2 linked regions of the Ruficoccus amylovorans genome follow. The protein of the gene in region 1 interacts with the protein of each later gene in a pairwise test. Links are inferred from orthologs where the notes say so. Each region holds a gene or a part of one and is shown on either strand. Other genes may lie near its edges. The genes, in order: ribD and accC.

Region 1 (3,968 bases):
GATGCCGGCAAATCACGTCGGAGAGCACCTTCTCATAAGCGTGCCCGATGTGCGGTGAGCCGTTGGCGTAGTCAATCGCGGTGGTGAGCGTAAAAGTCTTCATGGCAAGGGGAACAAGGAAACCCGCCCGCCCCCAAAGCTCAACCCAAAACTCCGGGGTGCGTGACCGCACGGGACATTGAGGGGGGCAAGCCCCCCTACGGAGCCAAAAAGGCTCCTACCCCGTGCGTGACCGCACACGACATTGAGGGGGCAAGCCCCCTACGGAGCCAGAAAGGCTCCTACCCCCAATTTGCGAGCGCCGTGGCCGACTCAAGAAAGACGCTCCACTACTCCCCGTTGGCACGGAACCACTCGATCAGGGCCTGGACGGCCTTGGCACGGTGGCTGATGTGGTTTTTCACGTCGGAGCCGAGCTCGGCCAGGGTCTGATCGTAGCCTTCGGGGGCGAAGAGCGGGTCGTAGCCGAATCCGGCGTGACCGCGCGGGCGGATCACGATCCGGCCCTCGCAAGTGCCGTTGAAGACGGTTTCCTTGCCAGCGTGGTCCATCAGCACAAAGCAGCAGACGAAGCGGGCGGTTCGGCGATCGCGCGGCACCATCGCCAGTTCGTCCATCAAGCGGTGGTTGTTCTCGTCGCTGGTCGAGCCGGTCCCGGCGTAGCGGGCCGAGCGCACCCCCGGGGCCCCGCCGAGAATGTCAACGGCCAGGCCGCTGTCATCGGCCAGGACCCAAGCGTCTCCGGGCAGTTTGGGGGCAAGCGCGGCGGCTTTCAGGCGGGCATTGGCGACGAAGGTTGAGCCACTCTCATCCACATCGGGCATGCCGCCCAGCGCGGCCGCCGACTCCAATACGACCGGTACATCCGCCTCGGCCAGCATGGCGGCGATTTCCTCAACTTTGTGAGCGTTACTGGTGGCCAGGTAAACAGTGAATTTCTTGGACATTATGGATAAACGATGTGACCGCGCATGAGCTGGTCGTCCCCGTAGAGGGCGTGACGAATGTTTTTCAGGCGGGGTGCGGCATCGAGAGTCGTAGAAACAAGCCCGCGCAGCGCGGGCAGGGCTTCGGGGTCAGCCAGGAAAACCGGGGCGCGGTAGGAAAACAGGTAGTCGATCCGGTGCTCCTCCAGCAACAGCCCCAGCAAGCTGGACCCGCCCTCGACGTAAACACCGGTAATCCCGGCCTCGGTACATTTTTCCAAAAATGAGTCGAAAAAGCGCGCAGCGCGCATTTGCCAGACTTCCACGCCCGCGTCATTGAGGGTCTTCAGCCGGCGGGGGGCGTCGGCAGAATCCGTGACGACAATGGTCTGGCCGCGCCACTCGTCCGAGTAAACACGGGGCAGCGGTTCGCCGACCGTGCGCAGGGTCCGGTCAAAGATAAAGCGCGTCGGGCACCAGGTCTCCTCCAGGCGGCTGGTCAGCGCCGGATTGTCCACCCGCAGGGTATTCGACCCGACCGCGATGGCCGGGAAATAACGCCGCCAGCGATGAACGTCGCGCCGGGCCTCCTCACCGGTGATCCATTTCGAGTGGCCTTCCCGCGTCGCGGTGTGACCATCAAGCGTGGATGCGATCTTGGCCGCGACCAGCGGACGCTTGTGCACGATCCAGTGGTTAAAAATCAGGTTCAGGTCTTCGCAATCGGGCGCGAGCACGCCGGAAACCACTTCCACGCCGCGCTCCCGGAGCACGTCCAGGCCCCGGCCTGCGTGGTCGGGGTTCGGGTCGGTCGCGCCGACCACGATCTTGAGAATACCGGCCCGCAGGATCGCCTCGGTGCAGGGCGGGGTGCGACCCTCCGTGCTGCACGGCTCCAGCGTCACGTAGAGCGTCGCGCCGGGCTTGGGGTCGCGCCCGAGGGCGCGGATGGCGGCGACTTCGGCATGGGCCTCACCGGCTTTTTCGTGCCAGCCTTCTGCCACGATCTTGCCCTCCTCGACGATCAACGCGCCCACCATCGGGTTGGGATGGGTCTTGCCCCAGCCCCGGCGGGCCAGAGCCAATGCGCGCCGCATAAACGTCGTGTGGGCCGGATCCGTATTCATGGAACCAACCGGTCTATGAATCTTCTCTCCCCTCTGGCGAGAGAAATCTTTGTCACCCACTCGTGACAAAAATCACTTCCCACTCGCCGCTCCCTCAGAACAGCTCCCGCAGGCGCGGAACGTCCACTTCCGTCAGCCGGTGGACAGCCAGATCAGCGAGGCCGAGGTCTTCGAGGCGGTGGGTCGTGGCGACGCCGACGACCTTCATGCCCCCGGCCCGCCCGGCCTCCAAACCGTGGATTGCATCCTCGAAAACCACACAGTCCTCCGGGCTGCGGTCGATCTTTTTCGCCGCCACCAGAAAGACCTCCGGGTCGGGCTTGCCCACGGTCACGTCCTCGGCGCTGGTGATGTCCGCGAAGTACTCGCGCAGGTGCGCGATGTCCATGATCGTCTCGATGTTCTCGCGAGAGGAGGAGGTGCCGACGCAGCACGGAATGCCCGCTTCCTTCAGCCCCCGCAGCAGGTCGTAGACGCCGGGCAACGGCTCAATCCCGCGTTCGCGAATAATTTCGCGGTAAAGGGCCTCCTTGCGGTCGCCCAGGCGGGCGATTTCAGCCGGGTCGGTCGTCCAACCAAGGATTTCCGGGATGATAACGGTGTTCTTGCGTCCGAATCCGCGCTTGAAATGCCCCGGCGGGAGGGTGAGCTTTTCCTCCGCAGCCAGGAGATCCCAGCTCAGTTCGTGAGCGGCGGACGAATCCACGATGACGCCGTCCCAGTCGAAAAGTGCTCCTTGCAGACTTGCCATAGGGCCGCAAGCATGCCGCAGGCGCGGACGCAGGGCACGGCTTTTTTACACCCGAAGGGTAAAAAAAAGGCGTGATTAATCCCCGTGAATAGTGGTTTACTCCCGCGCATGGTCATTAAGCCGAAAATCCGCGGATTCGTTTGCATCACCTCTCACCCCACCGGGTGCGCCGCCCACGTGCAGGAAGAAATCGACTACGTCGCCAGCCAGGGCTCCATCGAGGGCGGCCCCAAGCGCGTGCTCATCGTGGGCTCCTCCACCGGCTACGGACTTTCCTCGCGCATTGTGACGGCCTTCGGCTTCGGAGCGGACACGGTCGGCGTGTTCTTCGAGCGCCCCAGCTCCAACGGCCGCCCCGCCAGCGCCGGGTGGTACAATACCGCCGCCTTCACCCAGGCCGCCGAGGCCCGCGGCCTCTTCGCCGGGAACATCAACGGCGACGCCTTCTCCAATGAGATCAAGCAGCAGACCATCGACATGATCCGCGACAAGCTCGGGCAGGTCGATCTGGTCATTTACAGCCTGGCTTCGCCGCGCCGGACCGACCCCGAGACGGGCGAGGTCTTCAAGTCCGTACTCAAGCCCGTGGGCTTCCCCTTTACTGCCAAGACGCTCGACACCGACAAGAAGCAGATCGCCGAGCATGTCATAGAACCTGCCACCGAGCAGGAAATCGCCGACACCGTGAAGGTCATGGGCGGCGAGGACTGGGTCCTGTGGATGGACGCGCTCAAGGAAGCCGGTGTGCTGGCCGAGGGCGCAGGTACGCTCGCCTATTCCTACATCGGGCCGGAAGTCACCCACCCGATCTACCGCAGCGGCACCATCGGCAAGGCCAAGGAGCACCTTGAAAACACCGCCGCCACCCTGACCGCCAAGGGCATCCCCGCCTGGGTCGCGATCAACAAGGCCGTGGTCACGCAGGCCAGCTCGGCCATCCCCGTGGTCCCGCTCTATATCTCACTGCTCTTCAAGGTGATGAAGGAGAAAAACCTCCACGAAGACTGTATCCACCAGATGCAGCGCCTCTTCGCGGAGAAGTTCCACAACGGCAAGCCCGAGACCGACCACGAAGGCCGCATCCGCCTGGACGACTGGGAAATGAAAACCGAAGTCCAGGACGCGGTGAAAAGCCTCTGGCCCACCGTCACCTCGGAAAACCTG
Region 2 (16,183 bases), on another replicon or contig:
CAGCCATTGGAAGCTCTCGCTCAGCTCGATCACGCCGGTTTTACCGGCGATGCTCAGGGCCAGCATGGGGATGAACACGCGAAACCCGGCGGCGGCGCTCAGGCCGATGCCCGCGATAACGGCGACGATGCCGGTCAATGTGCCCTGGTCCATATCCTGTGTGCTGGTTGAGTGGTCGCTCCGCGTCTGCGAATTATTTTATCTGAGCGGGCTTGTGACATTAATTATTTAGCAGATATCGGCTCGTTTGCAAGGGACATAAGCGGATGGCGGCCCCGGTCAATGCGATGGCCGCGTAACCGGGCGAGCGAGGAATGGATGTCCGTTTAGGGCCTGTGTGGCTACGCGCTACAGGGGGAGGCTTGCGCGGTCAGCACGGTCGGGCGCGGTCGGAAAGAGCGATACGGCCGACTCCACGGTGGTGGGGAGGCTTTCTTCCATGCAATGAGCTTGCGCCGGGGGCGGGCTTGGCCTAGCGAAATGGGCATGAGCAAACCTCAAAGGCATGCTGGGCATTTACTGCGCCGGTTGAGCTGGGATGAACTCGATCCGGCCTGGCTGCGGCGTCTGGTCGAAATGGCCCGCGACGAAGACCTCGGCGGGGCCGGTCTGCGAAAGCCGGACTGCCCCGGTGGTGACGCGACCACGGACCTGCTGGCTGCGGATGCGCGGGGGACGGTCGAATTGGTCGCCCGCGAGCCGATGCGCCTGTGCGGACTGCGGCTGGTACCGGTTATTCTGGAGGTTTACGGGGGGGGCTGCGAGTGGAGCCCCCTGACGGCGGACGGGACGCCCCTGGACGAGGGCGGGCTGATTGGGCGGATTTCCGGCCCGGTCGGGACAATCCTGCGCGCCGAGCGCGTCATGCTGAACTTTCTCCAGCGCCTCAGCGGGATTGCCACCACGACGGCGCATTATGTCACCCTACTGGGACAAAGTGGGCCGCGCCTGCTCGATACCCGCAAGACCACGCCCGGCTTTCGCATGCTGGAAAAATACGCCGTGGCGACCGGGGGCGGGTGGAATCACCGGCTGGGGCTTTTTGATCGCATCATGTTTAAAGATAACCACTTGGCGGCGAGCGACGCCACCGTGGGCGAGCGCCTGGCCGCCACCGTGCGGGCGGCCCGCGAGCGGCGTCCGGATCTCGCGGTCGAGGTTGAAGTAGACCATCTGGAGCAGATCCCGCCCGTGCTGGAAGCCGGTGCGGACGTGATTCTGCTGGATAATTTCACCACAGCAGGCTTGCGCGAGGCCGTGGCCCTGATCGGCGATAAGGCCTGGACCGAAGCCAGCGGCGGGATCAACGAGGCCAATGCGAAGTCGCTGGCCTCGCTCGGGCTGGACTTCGTGTCTAGCGGAGCGGTCGTGCACCGCAGCCGCTGGATGGACATCGGCCTGGACTGGAGCAGTCATGGGTGAGGTCAGCGACGCGGAAATCCTGGCCGCCTTTCTGGCGGCAGACGGCGGCTATGTCTCCGGCTCCTCTATCGCCGAGGACACGGGTGTGTCCCGGGCGGCGGTCTGGGGGAGGTTGGAGCGGCTGAGGACGGAGGGCTTCGCCTTCGAGGCGATCCGGAATCGAGGTTACCGGTTGGAGACAATTCCCGAGGCTCTGCACCCGGCTTTGCTGGCTGCGCACCTGTTAAGACTGGCCTGCCCGGCGAATCTGCACTTTCTGGCCGAGACCGACAGCACCAACACGCAGGCCGAGCGCCTGTTGGCCGAAGGTGAGCACACGCCTTTCGTTGTCGTGGCAGGGCGGCAAACCGCTGGGCGAGGTCGCCGGGGGCGGGAGTGGTTCAGCCAGGACCCGGGGAATCTGACCCTCAGTCTGGCTCTGCGCCCGCAGCTCCCTCCGGCGCGGATGCAGACTTTCACTCTGTGGATGGGGCTTTCGACATCTCTGGCAATCAACGAGTTGTGCGGCGTGTCGCTCAAGGTTAAGTGGCCCAATGACCTGCACTGGAACGGGAAAAAAGTAGCCGGAATGTTGACCGAGGCTCGCTCCGACTCGGAAATGCTGCGTGACCTGGTGTTTGGGATCGGGCTCAATGTGAACGGTGTCACCGATGAGTATCCTCCCGAAGTCCGCCGGGTGGCTGGATCGCTACGGGAAGCGGTTGGGAGGGTTTTCGACCTGAATGAGACGGCGGCGAAGCTGATTTGCGCGTTGCAGAAGGCTTGCGATACCTTTCTGGAAGACTGCTACCGGGAAACCTTTCGGGAGCAGTGGCCGCTGCATGATGCCCTTACCGGGCAGGAAGTGACGGTTTCGTTAGCCGACGGCGAGATCGTGGGCGAGTACCTCGGTATTGACGAGACTGGGACCTTGCGTTTGCGCCTGCCGGACGGGCAGGAGCGGCAGTTTGCGGCGGGGGATGTCACCTTGAGGAAACAAAAATGAGCATTTTGTGCATCGACATTGGTAACACGCGGTTGCATCTGGGGTATGTCGAGGGGCAGAGGGTCTCCCGAACCGAGGATTTGCCGACTCGCGAGCTGGCTCAGTTGCTGCCCCAGCGGTTGGCGGAGGCGGATTTCGAGGGGGTGGCGTATTGTTCGGTTGTCCCGGCGGCTACTACGGAGCTGGAGGAATGCCTGCGAGCGGCGGGCGTCGTTGACGGCGTACGCCTGGACCACGCACATTGTCCGGGGCTGGCCATCAGTTATCCACACCCGCCTGAGATCGGTCCTGATCGGCTGGCTAACGGCATCGGCGCGCAAGTGATTTGCGGGGCTCCCGCCATCGTGATCGACACGGGTACCGCGACGACTTTCGACCTCGTGACCCGTGCCGACGGCTATATCGGGGGCATCATCGCACCCGGTCCGGCCATGATGACCAAGTATTTACACGAAAAAACCGCTCTCTTGCCCGAGTTGAGCCTGGAGGAGCTTAAAGACCCGGGCCGGATCGGGCGCTCGACCCGTGACGCCATGAAGCTCGGCTGCGTGGTCGGCTACGGCGGGATGATCCGGGCGCTCCTGGAGCGCAGCCGGGAGGAGTTTGCGGCCCGGGGCGAGGAACTGCCCGCAGTGCTGGCCACTGGTGGGGGCACGGTTGTCTGGCTCGATCAGGCACAGGAGCCGATCAGGCAGGTGCCGTACCTGAGCCTGCTTGGGCTGGCCGAGGCCTGGCGGCGTTCGGGCGAGTCGGTGTAATGCCTGCTGGGTCAGCCGTCGGTGAAAATTGTAGATTTTATGTTTTCATCTACCCGATAATTAATTCTTTTTGGGCCTATTAGATTAATGCGTTTCATGCGGAAAAATAATGTGTTGTTCTTTTATTTATAGGGTATTCATCTTACCCTTTGACGGGCTGAAGAACCTTGATACTCCCTAGAGCCATGATTAATTCATTGGTACGCGTTGGGCTTGGAATACTGGTTGTTGTCGGGATAGCTGGAGGTGCGAAGGCTGATTATGTGACTCTCAATTATGATGGTAGCATCCCCAATAGCTCGACTTACCTGACGGGCATCAGAGCGGACAACTCCGGGGGCGTTTATATGACCGGGGTTTATACGCCGGGAGGCAGTAGCGGCACGCAGGGGCTGATTTACCGGGGGCCTGTCATGGGGGGCGGAACCTGGTGGATTCTCAACCAACCCGGTGCGACGACCACAAGTACGGCTCTTTACGGACCCAACACGCTGTCGAACGGAAATATCCGGGTGGCAGGCAGTTATAAAACGTCAGAGACAGGCGCCAGGGATTTGGGGCTTTTCTACGAAGGTCCGGCCGCCGGAGGGGGGACCTGGACAACGCTTACGCCCACGCACAGTGGTGAGACGACGCTCAACACCATTGCCCACAGCACGCACGGCGACTTGCTGGTGGGGAACTTTGATACGGACCTGGCCACGGGTCGCGCGTTTATTTATGACATTGTCAGCCAATCCTACCGCGAATTGACGAAAGCCGGGGTGGCCAGCATCACCGCATACGGAGTCTGGTACAACGGAGGAACGAGCTACACCATCGCAGGCGGCTACAGCGCTATCGGTAATGAAGGGCTTTCCGTTGGCTACCTGCTGGATTATGATATTGTCACAGGCGTGACGACCAACTGGACCGATTTCTACTACGACAACGCGCCCGGTGAAGACGTCATCACGCATTTCGATGGTATCACTGGAGATGGCAATGGTGGCTATAACCTGACCGGCGACTGGATCGCCGATGGCACTTCGGGTGCCTTCTATGCCCAGGTTTCTCGGGATGGGGAAGGAGGATTCGGGGAGGCTGACTGGCTGGACATCGCTTATCCTTCGGAGGAGGGGCTGGACGTCGATGCGACTTCGGGCAATTCGGTCTACGAGGATTATGTCATCGGGGTTTACACTGCCAATGGCGAGGGCTTGCCCAATGGATACGTCGTTCATGTTCCGGAGCCTGCGGTCTGGGCGCAGTTGGCTGGCGGCGCAGTCCTGCTTCTTCTCCTTGCTCGCAGGTGCCGCGGAGCGCGGGCCGGCTCGCGGGTGGCTTGAGCCTGCGAACCCGGTATTCAGCGTCGGTCGGGTACGGAATTCGGGATTTTCTTGGGTTGCCAGATTGGGATTTGATGGCTCAAAGTGAACAGATACGCAGCCGAACCGGCTGTTGAACCCTTTCGCCGCGAACGAGTCTAACCCACGATCCTTGGAACCAGAGCAGCCAGCCATTGAAGTCCTCGATTTAACGAAGAGCTACGGTCCGCGCAAAGCGATTGACCGCATCAGTTTCGAGGTGGCCCCCGGGCAAGTAGTCGGCTTTCTCGGCCCGAACGGGGCGGGCAAGAGCACGACCATGCGTATCCTGTGCGGGATCATGCCGGCCACTTCGGGCATTGTCCGGGTGTGCGGGATCCCTGTCGCCAGCCAGTCGGGCGAGGTGAAAAAGCACATCGGCTACATGCCCGAGTCCAACCCGCTGCCCGAGGACATGCGCGTGATCGAGTACCTGCGCTACCGCGCCCGGCTCAAAGAGATTCCGGCCCGCCGCATCCGCGACCGGGTGGAGGAGGCGATGGAGGTGTGCGAACTGCACCGCAAGCCCCGCCGCCGCCTGATCGGGACGCTCTCGAAGGGCTTTCGGCAGCGCGTGGGCATCGCCGACGCCATCCTGGCCGAGCCGGAGGTGATCGTGATGGACGAGCCCACCATCGGCCTGGACCCGCACCAGATCCTCAGCATCCGAAACCTGATCGACTCGCTGCGCGGGCGCATGACGGTTATTATTTCCAGCCACATCCTGCCCGAGATCGAGCTTTGCTGCGACCGGGTGATCATCATCAATCAGGGGCGGGTGGTGGCCAACGGAACCTCCCAGAGCTTGCGGGAGCGGTTCCTGCCCATGACCCGCTACCGTGTGCGCACGACGCTCCGGGCCGAGGGCATGGCGACACTCCTGCCGGCCGTCAGCCCCGAGCTGGCACTGGAAAGTTCCGCCCAGACCGAAGGCATGTGCGAGTACCTGATGGAGGCACCTTCGCATCTGGATTTGACTGAAGCCTTTATTGACGCGCTGCGCGCCCGCCAGGCCCGTATTCACGAGGTGGCCCGCCTGCAGCCGAACCTGGAGGACATCTTCATGTCCGCCACCAAACGCAGTTGGGACGAGAGTCTGCCCGAAGACAAAGCCGACGACACCCGGGAGAACGAAACGGACAAGACGCCCGCCCAGACCTGACCCTGCACCGATGCGACATTTTCTGACCCTTTTTTCCCACGAATTGCGCATGCTGCTGATCGCGCCCGCCACTTACGTGGCCTCGGTGCTGTTTCTGCTGCTGATGGGCCTGATCTACCTGCTGGTGCTCAATGAGGCGGGCACGCGGGAGGCCGACATGTCGCCCTCGGTGATGTTTTTCCAGGTCTTCTGGATTCCGGTCTTTTTCATGGTGCCGCTGCTGACCATGCGCTCCATCGCCGAGGAGCGCCGCCTGGGCACGCTGGAGACTCTGATGACGACCCCGGCCACGGCCTGGCAGGTGGTGCTGAGCAAGTTCCTGGGCGCGTATGTGTTCTACATGCTGCTGTGGGGGCTGACGATTGGCTTCCCCTTTATCGCCGCCTACGGGCTCAAAAGCACGGCGGACAAGGCCGTGGTGCTGGAGCTGGCTCCGATGCTCGGGGGGTACCTCTTTGTCGCCCTGAGCGGAGCGCTTTACATCGGGCTGGGGATTTTCGCCAGCAGCCTGACCCGCAGCCAGTTGGTGGCCGGGATGCTGTGTTTCAGCCTGCTCTTTATCATTATCATCAGCGGGCAACTCTTGCTGAGGCTGCCGATTCAGGAGTATTCGTGGATGTACTGGCTGGAGTCGCCGCTGGAGTATATCCGCTCGTTCAAGCACCTGGAGGACTTCAGCCGCGGGGTCATCGACACGCGGCCCTTTATCCTCTACCTCAGCAACACCGCCCTGCTGCTGGGCATCACCACGCTCGTCGTCGAATCCAAGGCCTGATATGTCCCGAATGGAAGAGTTCAGTTACGCGCGCTGGGTCCTGCGGATCAACCGGCTGGTGCAGATTATCTTGTTCGTCACGCTGGTGGGGGCGGTCAATTACATCGCTTCGCGCTCGTTCGAGCGTTACGACCTGACCAGCAACAACCGCTATTCGCTCTCGGCCGAGACCCTGGCCTATCTGGACCAGGTGCGCGAGCCAGTACGGATCATTGTGACTTCGCCGCCGGAGTCGGCTCCGCAGGAGATGCGGTTCATCTTCCGGCAGGTCAGCCGCCTGCTGCGCGAGTACGAGCTGGCCAGCAAGACCCACGGCGGCAGGCCCATGATCAACGTCGAGTACGTCAATGTTTACCGCCAGAGCGAGAAGGCGCAGGAGTTGGTTAACAAATTCGGGATCAGCCCGGACCAGGACAATGTCATCGTGGTCAGCAGCGGCGACCGCTACAAGCAGGTGCTCCCGTTGGATGTGTGGAAAACCGACCAGAACGGCGTCAGCGCTTTTCAGGGCGAGCAGGCCTTTACCTCGGCCATCCTCGACGTGACCAACCAAAACGCCAAGACCATTTACCACCTCACTGGCCACGGCGAGATGCGCCCGGACGACGTTGACCCGCTGCGCGGCTTCTCGCGGGCCTCGTACTACCTGCGTCAGCGCAATTTTTCCCAGAAGCCCCTCGATTTGATGGAAGTCCCCAAGGTGCCCGAAGACGCCGGGCTGGTCATCATCGCCGGTATCCAGACGCAACTCCTCCCGCCCGAGCAGGAGAAGCTGCGCCGCTACCTGACCGAGGACAACGGCCGTCTCGTCGTACTGCTGGAGCCGGGCAACCCGCATGGGTTGGACGATCTGTTTTACGACTGGGGCGTCATGTCCGACGACATGCTCGTGCTGGAGGCTTCGAACGAGTTTCTGGCTTCGGAAGGGGACTCGCTGGTGGGGAATTTCTCCGAGCACCCGATCACCAAGATCCTTCACGACAACCAGCTCAAGGTGCTGGTCGGGCTGAGCCGTCCGGTGCGGCAGGATCTCGGCGCACCGATTGACAACAGCCTGGAAATCACCCCGCTGATGGCTTCCTCGCCTCAGAGCTGGGCCGAGCGCGACTACCTGCGCAAGCCCATCCAGTACGACGAGGACACGGACCTCTCCGGCCCGGTCACGCTGGCCATGGTCTCGGAACGCTCGGCGGGGAACCGCTTTGGCCTGAACATCCCCGGCGGCAAGCTCGTGGTCTTCGGCAACTCCGGCCTGTTCAGTAACAACCGCTTCCCGGCGGCGGCCAACGAGACGCTCTTTCACAATCTCATCCACTGGATTCTCGACCAGGAGTCGCTGGTCAACATCGAGCCGCGCAAGCTGGAAAACTACAAGATCAGCCTGAGCCGTCAGGACCTGATCGATACCGGGCTCCGCCTCCTGATCCTTCCCGGTGGGGTCGCCCTGCTTGGCATTATGGTCACCTTCATTCGCCGTCGCTAAAACTTTACACCGCCCATGCGCCTGAAACTCACCATCATTCTGGTCATCCTCAATCTGGCGGCGTTCTACTGGATCTACGTCCTGGAGAAGCAGTCCGACCCGCGCGAGGCGTACATGCAGGAGACGGTCAACATCCTCTCCAACGCCTCCGGCGTGGACCAGATCCGCATCCAGGTCAAAACCGCCCAGAAGCAGGAGGAGCGCGTCATCGAGCGTACCCGCAGCGGCTGGGAGATCACCAGTCCCTACGTCTGGCCCGCCAATGACAACGCCATCCAGCGTATCCTGACCCAGTTGCAGTTCCTGGAAAAGGAGGTCTCCATCCCGCTGTCCGAGATCCGGCACAGCGGGCAGAGCCTGGCTGACTTCGGGCTGGAAGACCCGTCCATCATCCTCAGCTACCGGATGGGGGGCAAGGAGGTTGCGCTCAAGATCGGTGCGCCCACCCAGCTCGGCAAGCGCGTCTATCTGCTCCCGCCCGACGGGGACGCCGTGCTCGTCGTCAGCGACGAGTTGCTCAAGGCCATCACTATCGGCCTGGCCGACCTGCGCAGCGACCGGGTCTTTGACATCCCGCTTTTCGAGGTGCGCTCACTCACCATCGAACAGGGCGACCAGCGCTACCGCTTCGAGGAGAGCGGGGACAACTGGTGGCTGGAGTCGCCCATCCGCGTCCGCGCCGACAACGCCAAGGTGGACGCCGCTCTGGGCCAGTTGACCGCCCTGCGCAGCATCCACATCGTGCGCGATCTGCCCGGTGGCGAGAACGCCGTCTTTGCCGAGCCGTACATGCGCATCACCCTTGGGGGCAACAACCGCCGTCGTACTCTGCTGGTGGGTGCTCCAGTGCCGGAAGTGCTCCCCGGCGAGGAGCCCCAGCGCTACGCCCGCCTGGAGAACGACCGCGCCTCGGGCACGGTCTTCACGGTGGAGCAGAAGCCGCTCGAACGCCTCAGCAACTCCGCCGACCGCCTGCGCCAGCGGCAGTTTTTCGTGTTCGACCCCTCGCAGGTCAACGCCATCGAGATCACCGAGAACGAAAAGAGCCTGACCCTCCAGAAGCTCGAAAAACGCCAGGCTGACGAAAAGGAAAGCTGGCAGATTTTTCGCAAGGAGCCGGGCGGCAAGATCGTCACTCAGCCCGCCGACGCGGAGATTATCGGGCAGTTGCTAATTTCGCTGCGCACGCTCAATGCCACCGCCTTTGCCTCCGACGCTCCCTCGGGGCAGGATCTGGAGCAGTGGGGGCTGGCCGGGCCGAAAACTGTCCGCGTCACCCTGCGCGGGGCCAGCGAGCAGACGCTCCTGCTCGGGACCGATAAGCAGAGCGACGGCCTCTACGCCAAGCTCTCCGGCGAGCCTTTTGTTTACAAGGTCGGGAGCCTGATCCTTAACCAGATCAACTCCGAGCCGCTGACTTACCGCAGCCGCGTGCTCGACCAGAGCATGGCCGGGGCCCGGGTGGTGGGGCTCACCCTGACCGACCTGGACGGCGACAAGGAACTGCTCGCGGCCAAGCTCGACACGCAGAAGGAAACCTGGAGCACCCACTGGGCCTCGCTGCCGGAGAAGGAGCGCGAAGCCGCGCTCGACCTCGTGGACGAACTGGAAAACTTCCGGGTCGGCTCCTACGCGGACAAGCCCTTTGGCGACTGGCCTGCCGGGACTTGGCGCTACCGCCTGACGGTGGACTACTTCCTGCCCGGCAGCCAGGCTGGAGCCACCACCCAGCGTGAGTTCGATTTCGGTCCGCGCCTGAGCGCCAACAAGCAGCTTGCCGGTTTCCCGGCCAACGGGCTGGCCTTCTACCTGACGCAGGAGATGATCGACGCGCTCTTCCCGTTGACTTTCGAGCAGGACGCGCCCGTCCTTCCGGATACACCGAAGGGCATCGAGCAGGCCGAGCCGCTGCCGCTCCCGCTGCCCGAGGCTGCCGGAGAGAAGCCGGCTCCTTCTCCGCCTGCCGCGCCCGCCGCCACGCCTGACAAGCAGGCCCCCTGACGCCGCTTAAGCCCGATCCTCATGAGCGCGCGGAGCCAGCATCCGGTCCGACCCTGGTGGAAACACCTGCTGGGGTGGATCCATGTCTTGTTCAACCTGGGGCTGCTGGCAGCCTTGTTCGCGCAGGGCGCGCTTATTTACCTGCTCTGGGAAGACGGGGAGCTGCCCATCCCGGGCTTTGTTACCGACAAAGTGGAGCAGGCACTGGCCGAGCAGGGCTATGAGGTGGAGATCGCCAGCATGAAGCTCGACCTGCGGGGTATCCTCCTGTTGCGCAAGATCGAGGTGCGGCTCCCCGGCTATCACGAGCCGATTGCCGAGGCCGACCTGGTCCTGATCGAATTCCCCCCCTGGGCGGTGTTCGAGCGGCATTTCCTGCCCGACGAGGTCTGGCTCTCCCGCTGCAACCTGTTTTGCCCGACCGTGCTTTCCCCGACCGGGGCCCGCGAGCAGGTGGCACAGGATATTTTTACCGAAGTCGCCATCCGCAACAAGCGTCTCGACCTGGACCGGCTCATTTTGCGCCTGCGCGGGCTCGATATCCGGGCCGACGGTTCGCTGCCCGTGGCCCGGATTGAGAAAATGATGGAGTCGGACGAGGCAGTGACCCCTGAGGAGCGTGATCGCCGCACGGCGGCCGCCTATGCGGCTTTTTGCCGGGAAGTGCTCAAGGCAAACGCCTGGGTGGAGCGCTTCACTGATCCGCGCGTGCAGGTGCGTTTCGAGCCCGCGCCCGACGGTCAGGATGTCCGGCTGGCAGTCGATTTTCAGGCCGAGGATTTCAATCTGGGGCAGGGGATCGACGGGGGGCGGATGACGGCTCAGGCCGAAGCTACCGGGCTGGACGCGGACTCGTTCCGGCTCCGCAAGGCATACGCCCGGATGCGTAACATGGCCTGGGAGGGCAAGGCGAAGGCCGGGGCCGTCCAATTGCAGGCTATCATCCCGAAACCGGGGCTCCATGCGCTGCCGCAGGCCTGTGAGCTGGCTGCCATCAATGTCGAGGCGGTCAACCTGAAGGTCGATACCGTGACCGGGAGCGCGGATTTTGCGCGTTCGCCGCTGGTTGAGGCCTCGCTTCACCTGCTGACTGGCGAGGACCTGCACTGGCTCCATGTCGATGGCCGGGTCGATATGCAGAAGGAGACGGCGGACCTGGCCGTGCGGGCCTGGTGGGATCCGATGGATTTGCTCAAGATCAGCTTTCTCGAAGGTAAGTTCGAGCATCCGCCGGACCTGGATTGCAGCAAGCGCCCGCGCTGGAGCGGTAACGTCCGGCTGGACGAGGGGTTCCGGTTCGCCTCGGCCGAGGTGGAACTGGACTTTGGCCGGACACGCTACGAAAAGCTTGAGCTGACCTCCGCTTTCGCCCGGGCGAGGGTCACCCCCAGCCAGCTTGACGTCTATCAGGCGGTTCTTTCGACTCCCCGCTACACCGTCGAAGGCTCCTATAGCGAGAATTTTGATACCAAGGGCTACCGCTTTCTGCTGGAGGGCAACGTTGATCCGATGGAGATTTCCTTCCTGATTGACGCGGACTGGTGGGAGCCGCTGTGGAAGGACTTCGACTTCCACGGGACGCTTCCCTACTCGAACATCGACATTCAGGGCTTTTACGGGCGCGGGGACGAGGGGAAGACCTTTTTCGGCTATAACAAGCTGGTGGACCTCACGTATCAGGGGGTCGATGTGGATACCTTTACCGCCATGCTCTGGCGCGAGCCGATCAGGATTATCCTGTATGACATGCAGGGGAAAAACCGGGAGGGAGCCTTTAATGCTGCCCTCCAGTTCTGCTACTCGCCTGATGACGGGGATCAGCGTACCTCGCTCGGCTTTGCCGCCGCCAGCACGCTTCCGCTCACGCAGGGGGCCGGCCTGGCGGGAAAAGAAGCACTTGGCTACGTCAAGGACTTCCAGACGACCAGCCCCCCGCAGGTCCAGGTCAACGGCCTGACTGTCGATGGCAAGGACGGCAGGGAGGACCAGTTGTACCTGAAAATCATTGCCCGGATGGACACGCAGACGATTTACGACGGCTTTGTCTTTGACCATCTGGCGTTCCGGGGCTTCCTCAAGCCCGGTTTGCTCCAACTGCGCGGGATGACCTTCGGCATGGCCGGGGGGAAGGGGACCGGCCAGGCGGATGTGAAGCTGGCTGAGGCAGACGGAGCGGACGAGATGGCACTGGGAGTGTCCCTGAAGGGAGCCTCCTATGAGCAGTTGCAGGACGCTATCCCCTTTCTGGGCGAGGACGAGAAAGACGCTCCGGCTCCGGCCCCTGCGCCGGTCCAGCCCCCCCCGCCGCCCGTCAGCAAGGGCAAGAAGGAGGAATTGGCCAAAATCGACTTCGATCTGAACGCCCAGGGCAAAACCGGGGACGTGACCAGCTTCCGCGGTCATGGGAACATCGGCGTTCGCGACGCCGTGCTGGGGCAGATTCACCTCTTCGGCGGTTTCTCCCGTGCCATCCAGGCCGTCGGGCTCAACCTGGGAACGGTTGACTTCACCAAGGGGCAGGCTCCGTTCGTGGTCGGCAAGGGCTACGCGCACTTCTCGAAGGTCGAAATCTCCGGCCCCACCGCCCGCATCGACGCCAATGGCAACATCAACCTCGACACCAACGAGCTGGACTTTTTCCTCTCACTCTACCCGTTGGGCGGGATCGATGTGCCGGTGATTTCCCAGATATTCTCCGCCATCAATCCACTCACCGACGTGGTGGAGGCGCAGCTCCAGGGGACGTTTTCGAAGCCCCGCTGGAAGGTCGATTTTCGCCCCATCGGCATCTTTACCGGCCAGAAACAGGTGCAGAACCCCACCGGGCAGACCCCGCTGACTTCGGACCAGAGCGGCCTTTTTAACGTGCTCGAAGAAGTTCCCGAAGAAGTTCCCAAGCTTGGCGGGGCAGGCAATTGAGGTGTTTTTTGTGTCTTTTTGTGGTCCGTGGCAGACCCTGCCGCGCCCCCGTAGTGCCGGTTTAGCGGCTTCGCGGCACGCGTCAGGCGTGATTTGCGCTTTTTCTCCTCCGGAAAATGAAAAAAACGTGTGACAACAAAACGTTGCCCGCCGGGGAAAAATTCTCCTAGTCTGTGGGCTTTCATCCTCCCGTACCGGTTTGCACCCGGTTGCGGCACGCACTTTTTGGACCCAAAAAACCTTTTGCCGATATGGATCTCAAGGAAATCAAACATATCATCGACCTGATGAAGCGCTCGGACCTGACCGAGTTTGAAATCGAGGAAAAGGACCTGAAGCTTCGCATCTGCCGCGAGTCGCAGAAGCCTGTCATGTACGCGCCCGCCCCGGCTCCCGTGGCTGCGCCCGCCGCACCTGCGGCGGCTCCGGCCCCGACGGTCTCCGTCGGCCCGGCCAAGCCGAAGGAAGAGCCCGGCACCCAGTTTATCAAGTCGCCCATGGTGGGAACTTTCTACCGCGCACCCGGTCCGGATAGCTCGGCCTTCGTCGAGGTCGGCGCCGAGGTCAAGGCTGACTCCGTGGTCTGCATCATCGAGGCCATGAAGGTCATGAACGAGATCCACGCTGAGGCCAAGGGCAAGATACTCGAAATCCTGGTCGAGAACGGCCAGTCCGTCGAGTACGGCCAGCCACTGTTCAAAATCAAGGCTTCCTGAGCTTCTTCCGCCCAATGTTCATCCTGCAGCCGCGCCGTCTCCCGGCGCGACCGCCCGAGCACCCATGATTAAGAAAATCCTTATTGCCAACCGTGGCGAAATCGCCCTGCGCATCGTGCGCGCCTGCCGCGAACTGGGCGTCAAGACCCTCGCCGTCTATTCCGAGGCCGACGAGCAGTCCCTGCACGTGCAACTGGCTGACGAGGCCATTTGCATCGGCCCGGCGGCGTCCTCCGAGAGCTACCTCAAGGCCGACCGCATCATCAGCGCGGCCGAGATCGCCGATGTGGACGCGATTCACCCCGGATTCGGCTTTCTGTCGGAAAACGCGGAGTTCGCCGAGCAGTGCGAGAGCTGCAACATCAAGTTTATCGGGCCGAACTCCTCCACCATTCGCCTGATGGGCGACAAGGCGATGGCCAAGTCTGTGGCCAAAAAAGCCAAGGCTCCGGTTATCCCCGGCAGTGACGGCCCCGTGGACTCCGAGACCGAGGCGCTCAAGCTGGCCAAGCAGATCGGCTTCCCCGTCATCATCAAGGCCGTGGCCGGCGGCGGTGGCAAAGGCATGCGCCTGGCCCACAATGCCGTGGCCTTTGCCCGCGAGTTTGAAATGGCCCGCAACGAGGCGCTTAAGGCCTTCGGTAACGGTTCGGTCTATGTGGAGAAGTTCATCGAGAACCCGCGCCACATCGAATTCCAGCTCCTGGCCGACGAGCACGGCAAGGTCATCCACCTGGGAGAGCGTGACTGCTCCGTGCAGCGCCGCTACCAAAAAGTGGTCGAAGAGGCCCCGTCGCCCTTCGTCGATGAGAAGCTGCGGGCAAAAATGGGTAAGGCCGCTGTCGCTATCGCTGAAGCTTGCGGCTACCAGAATGCCGGGACCGTCGAGTTCCTCGTCGATAAAAACGGCGACTTCTATTTCATCGAGATGAACACCCGGATCCAGGTGGAGCACGGCGTGACCGAAGAGGTCACCGGCTACGATCTGGTCAAGCGTCAGATCGCCATCGCCGCCGGGGAAAAGCTCGACCTGGACCAGAAGGACGTGCGCTTCATCCGCCACGCCATCGAGTGCCGCATCAACGCCGAAGACCCGGCCCGCAACTTCGCTCCGTGCCCCGGCCAGATCGACCTTTACTACCCGCCCGGCGGCCACGGTGTGCGTATCGACTCGCACATCTACGGCGGCTACGTCGTGCCCCCGTACTACGACAGCATGATCTCGAAGGTCATCTCCTACGGGCAGAGCCGTGAGATCGCCATTGACCGTATGTACCGCGCCCTCAACGAATACATCATCCGCGGCATCCGCACCTCGATCCCCTTCTGCGCCGCCATCATGAAAGACCCGGTCTTCCGTTCCGGCGAGGCCACCACGAAATTCGTGGGCGACTTCATGGAGCGCACGCCAAAGGACCTTTTCGCCCCCTCCGACGATCTCTAAGGCCTCCCGAGGAGGTGCCAATTTTTGCTTTGCCGAGCACTTGAAAGCCATCAATAGTCTTCCCGGCGCTTGCGCATAGCTTCTCCATTTCTGATCTAATCCTTAACCGAAACCGTACCATGCCACCTAAACAACCGTCCCTGCCCGCTGACGAACCGGATCCCAACTCCATTCCTGTCCCGCTCGAAGCGACGGAAAACTCCGACGAGATCCACATCAACATCCCGGTCGTGGCCAACATCGTCAAGATGGCTGCGCTCCAGGTGGACGGTGTGTACTCCGTGGGAGGCACCTTTGCCGACGGCCTGTGGGAAACTCTCGGTGCCAAGAAAATGGACCGTGGCGTGGAGGTTCGCGAGGACGAGGCGGAGAACTACCTGATCCAAATCCACGTGGAGATGCGCTTCGGCGTGAGCATCGCCAGCACGGCCAAGGTCGTCCAGCAGGCGATCCGCGATCAGGTCGAGGCCATGACCAGCAAGGGCGTGGCCAAGGTGGAAGTTTTTGTTGACGGTGTGCGCATGGAGCAACCCGAGTCGGCCCGACCAAAGACCGACCACTGGGACCATCCCCACACCGACTAACCTCACCCCTGACATATGCTCGGCAAGCTGGAGAGTTTTTATCAGACGCAGATCGAGCCTTATCTGCACGACCGTGTGCTCGTCGTCTGCACGGCCATCGTCCTGCTGATTGTGTTGCTGGGCTTTTGCGCCCTGCGCCGCCGTCGTGGATCGATCCGCGTTTTTAAGACGACTTCGGGCCGGGTCGAGGTGACGCGCAGCGCCATCCGTGACCTCGTGCTCAACGCCTGCCACTACGTCCACACCCCGCGCAAGCCGAAGGTGCGGATCAAGGCCGGACGCGGACGGCTCTACATTTACATCGGCCTGCGCCTGAACGAGGACCAGCGGCTGAATGAAGTTGCCAGCCAATTGCAGATGCGGATCGAGGACATCCTCCAGAATACGCTCAACCTCGACCGTCGCAGTGTGCGCATCGACGTGGGCCTGAAGGGGATTCGCCGCGTCAAGCCTTCTGCGGCCGGGGAATCTGCCTCCGAGGAGGCCTTGGTGCCGGTTCCGGCGGTCGATCCGGTTCGCACTGGCGAGTCGCGGGTGATTGTGGCCGAAGACGACAACGAGGACGCCCTCGTGGACGACGATACCGCC

The links.
Region 2: the proteins of ribD (region 1) and accC interact in binary tests that used the Escherichia coli proteins (3 or more experiments, as listed by UniProt). The link is inferred for Ruficoccus amylovorans from one-to-one orthologs.

The regions. Positions count from the first base shown.
Region 1 is NZ_JACHVB010000025.1:117,407-121,374, forward strand. What follows is about bases 1-2,842. They hold ribD (bifunctional diaminohydroxyphosphoribosylaminopyrimidine deaminase/5-amino-6-(5-phosphoribosylamino)uracil reductase RibD), read right to left. Parts: upstream 2,054-2,842; coding sequence 947-2,053; downstream 1-946. Other genes in these bases: metG (methionine--tRNA ligase), read right to left, coding at 1-103; rdgB (RdgB/HAM1 family non-canonical purine NTP pyrophosphatase), read right to left, coding at 330-947; H5P28_RS10045 (HAD family hydrolase), read right to left, coding at 2,148-2,804. Outside these bases: enoyl-ACP reductase FabV, read left to right, coding at 2,913-3,968. UniProt on the Escherichia coli protein: Converts 2,5-diamino-6-(ribosylamino)-4(3h)-pyrimidinone 5'-phosphate into 5-amino-6-(ribosylamino)-2,4(1h,3h)-pyrimidinedione 5'-phosphate.
Region 2 is NZ_JACHVB010000064.1:22,777-38,959, forward strand. The notes cover bases 12,829-15,821. They hold accC (acetyl-CoA carboxylase biotin carboxylase subunit), read left to right. Parts: upstream 12,829-13,631; coding sequence 13,632-15,011; downstream 15,012-15,821. Other genes in these bases: H5P28_RS18780 (AsmA-like C-terminal region-containing protein), read left to right, coding at 12,829-12,851; accB (acetyl-CoA carboxylase biotin carboxyl carrier protein), read left to right, coding at 13,103-13,567; H5P28_RS18795 (Asp23/Gls24 family envelope stress response protein), read left to right, coding at 15,131-15,595; amaP (alkaline shock response membrane anchor protein AmaP), read left to right, coding at 15,611-15,821. Also shown: H5P28_RS18735 (DUF4126 domain-containing protein), read right to left, coding at 1-153; nadC (carboxylating nicotinate-nucleotide diphosphorylase), read left to right, coding at 487-1,422; H5P28_RS18745 (biotin--[acetyl-CoA-carboxylase] ligase), read left to right, coding at 1,415-2,407; H5P28_RS18750 (type III pantothenate kinase), read left to right, coding at 2,404-3,165; H5P28_RS18755 (hypothetical protein), read left to right, coding at 3,351-4,493; H5P28_RS18760 (ABC transporter ATP-binding protein), read left to right, coding at 4,645-5,673; H5P28_RS18765 (ABC transporter permease), read left to right, coding at 5,684-6,448; H5P28_RS18770 (GldG family protein), read left to right, coding at 6,450-7,931; H5P28_RS18775 (DUF4340 domain-containing protein), read left to right, coding at 7,947-9,932; more of H5P28_RS18780, read left to right, coding at 9,954-12,828; more of amaP, read left to right, coding at 15,822-16,183. UniProt on the Escherichia coli protein: This protein is a component of the acetyl coenzyme A carboxylase complex; first, biotin carboxylase catalyzes the carboxylation of the carrier protein and then the transcarboxylase transfers the carboxyl group to form malonyl-CoA.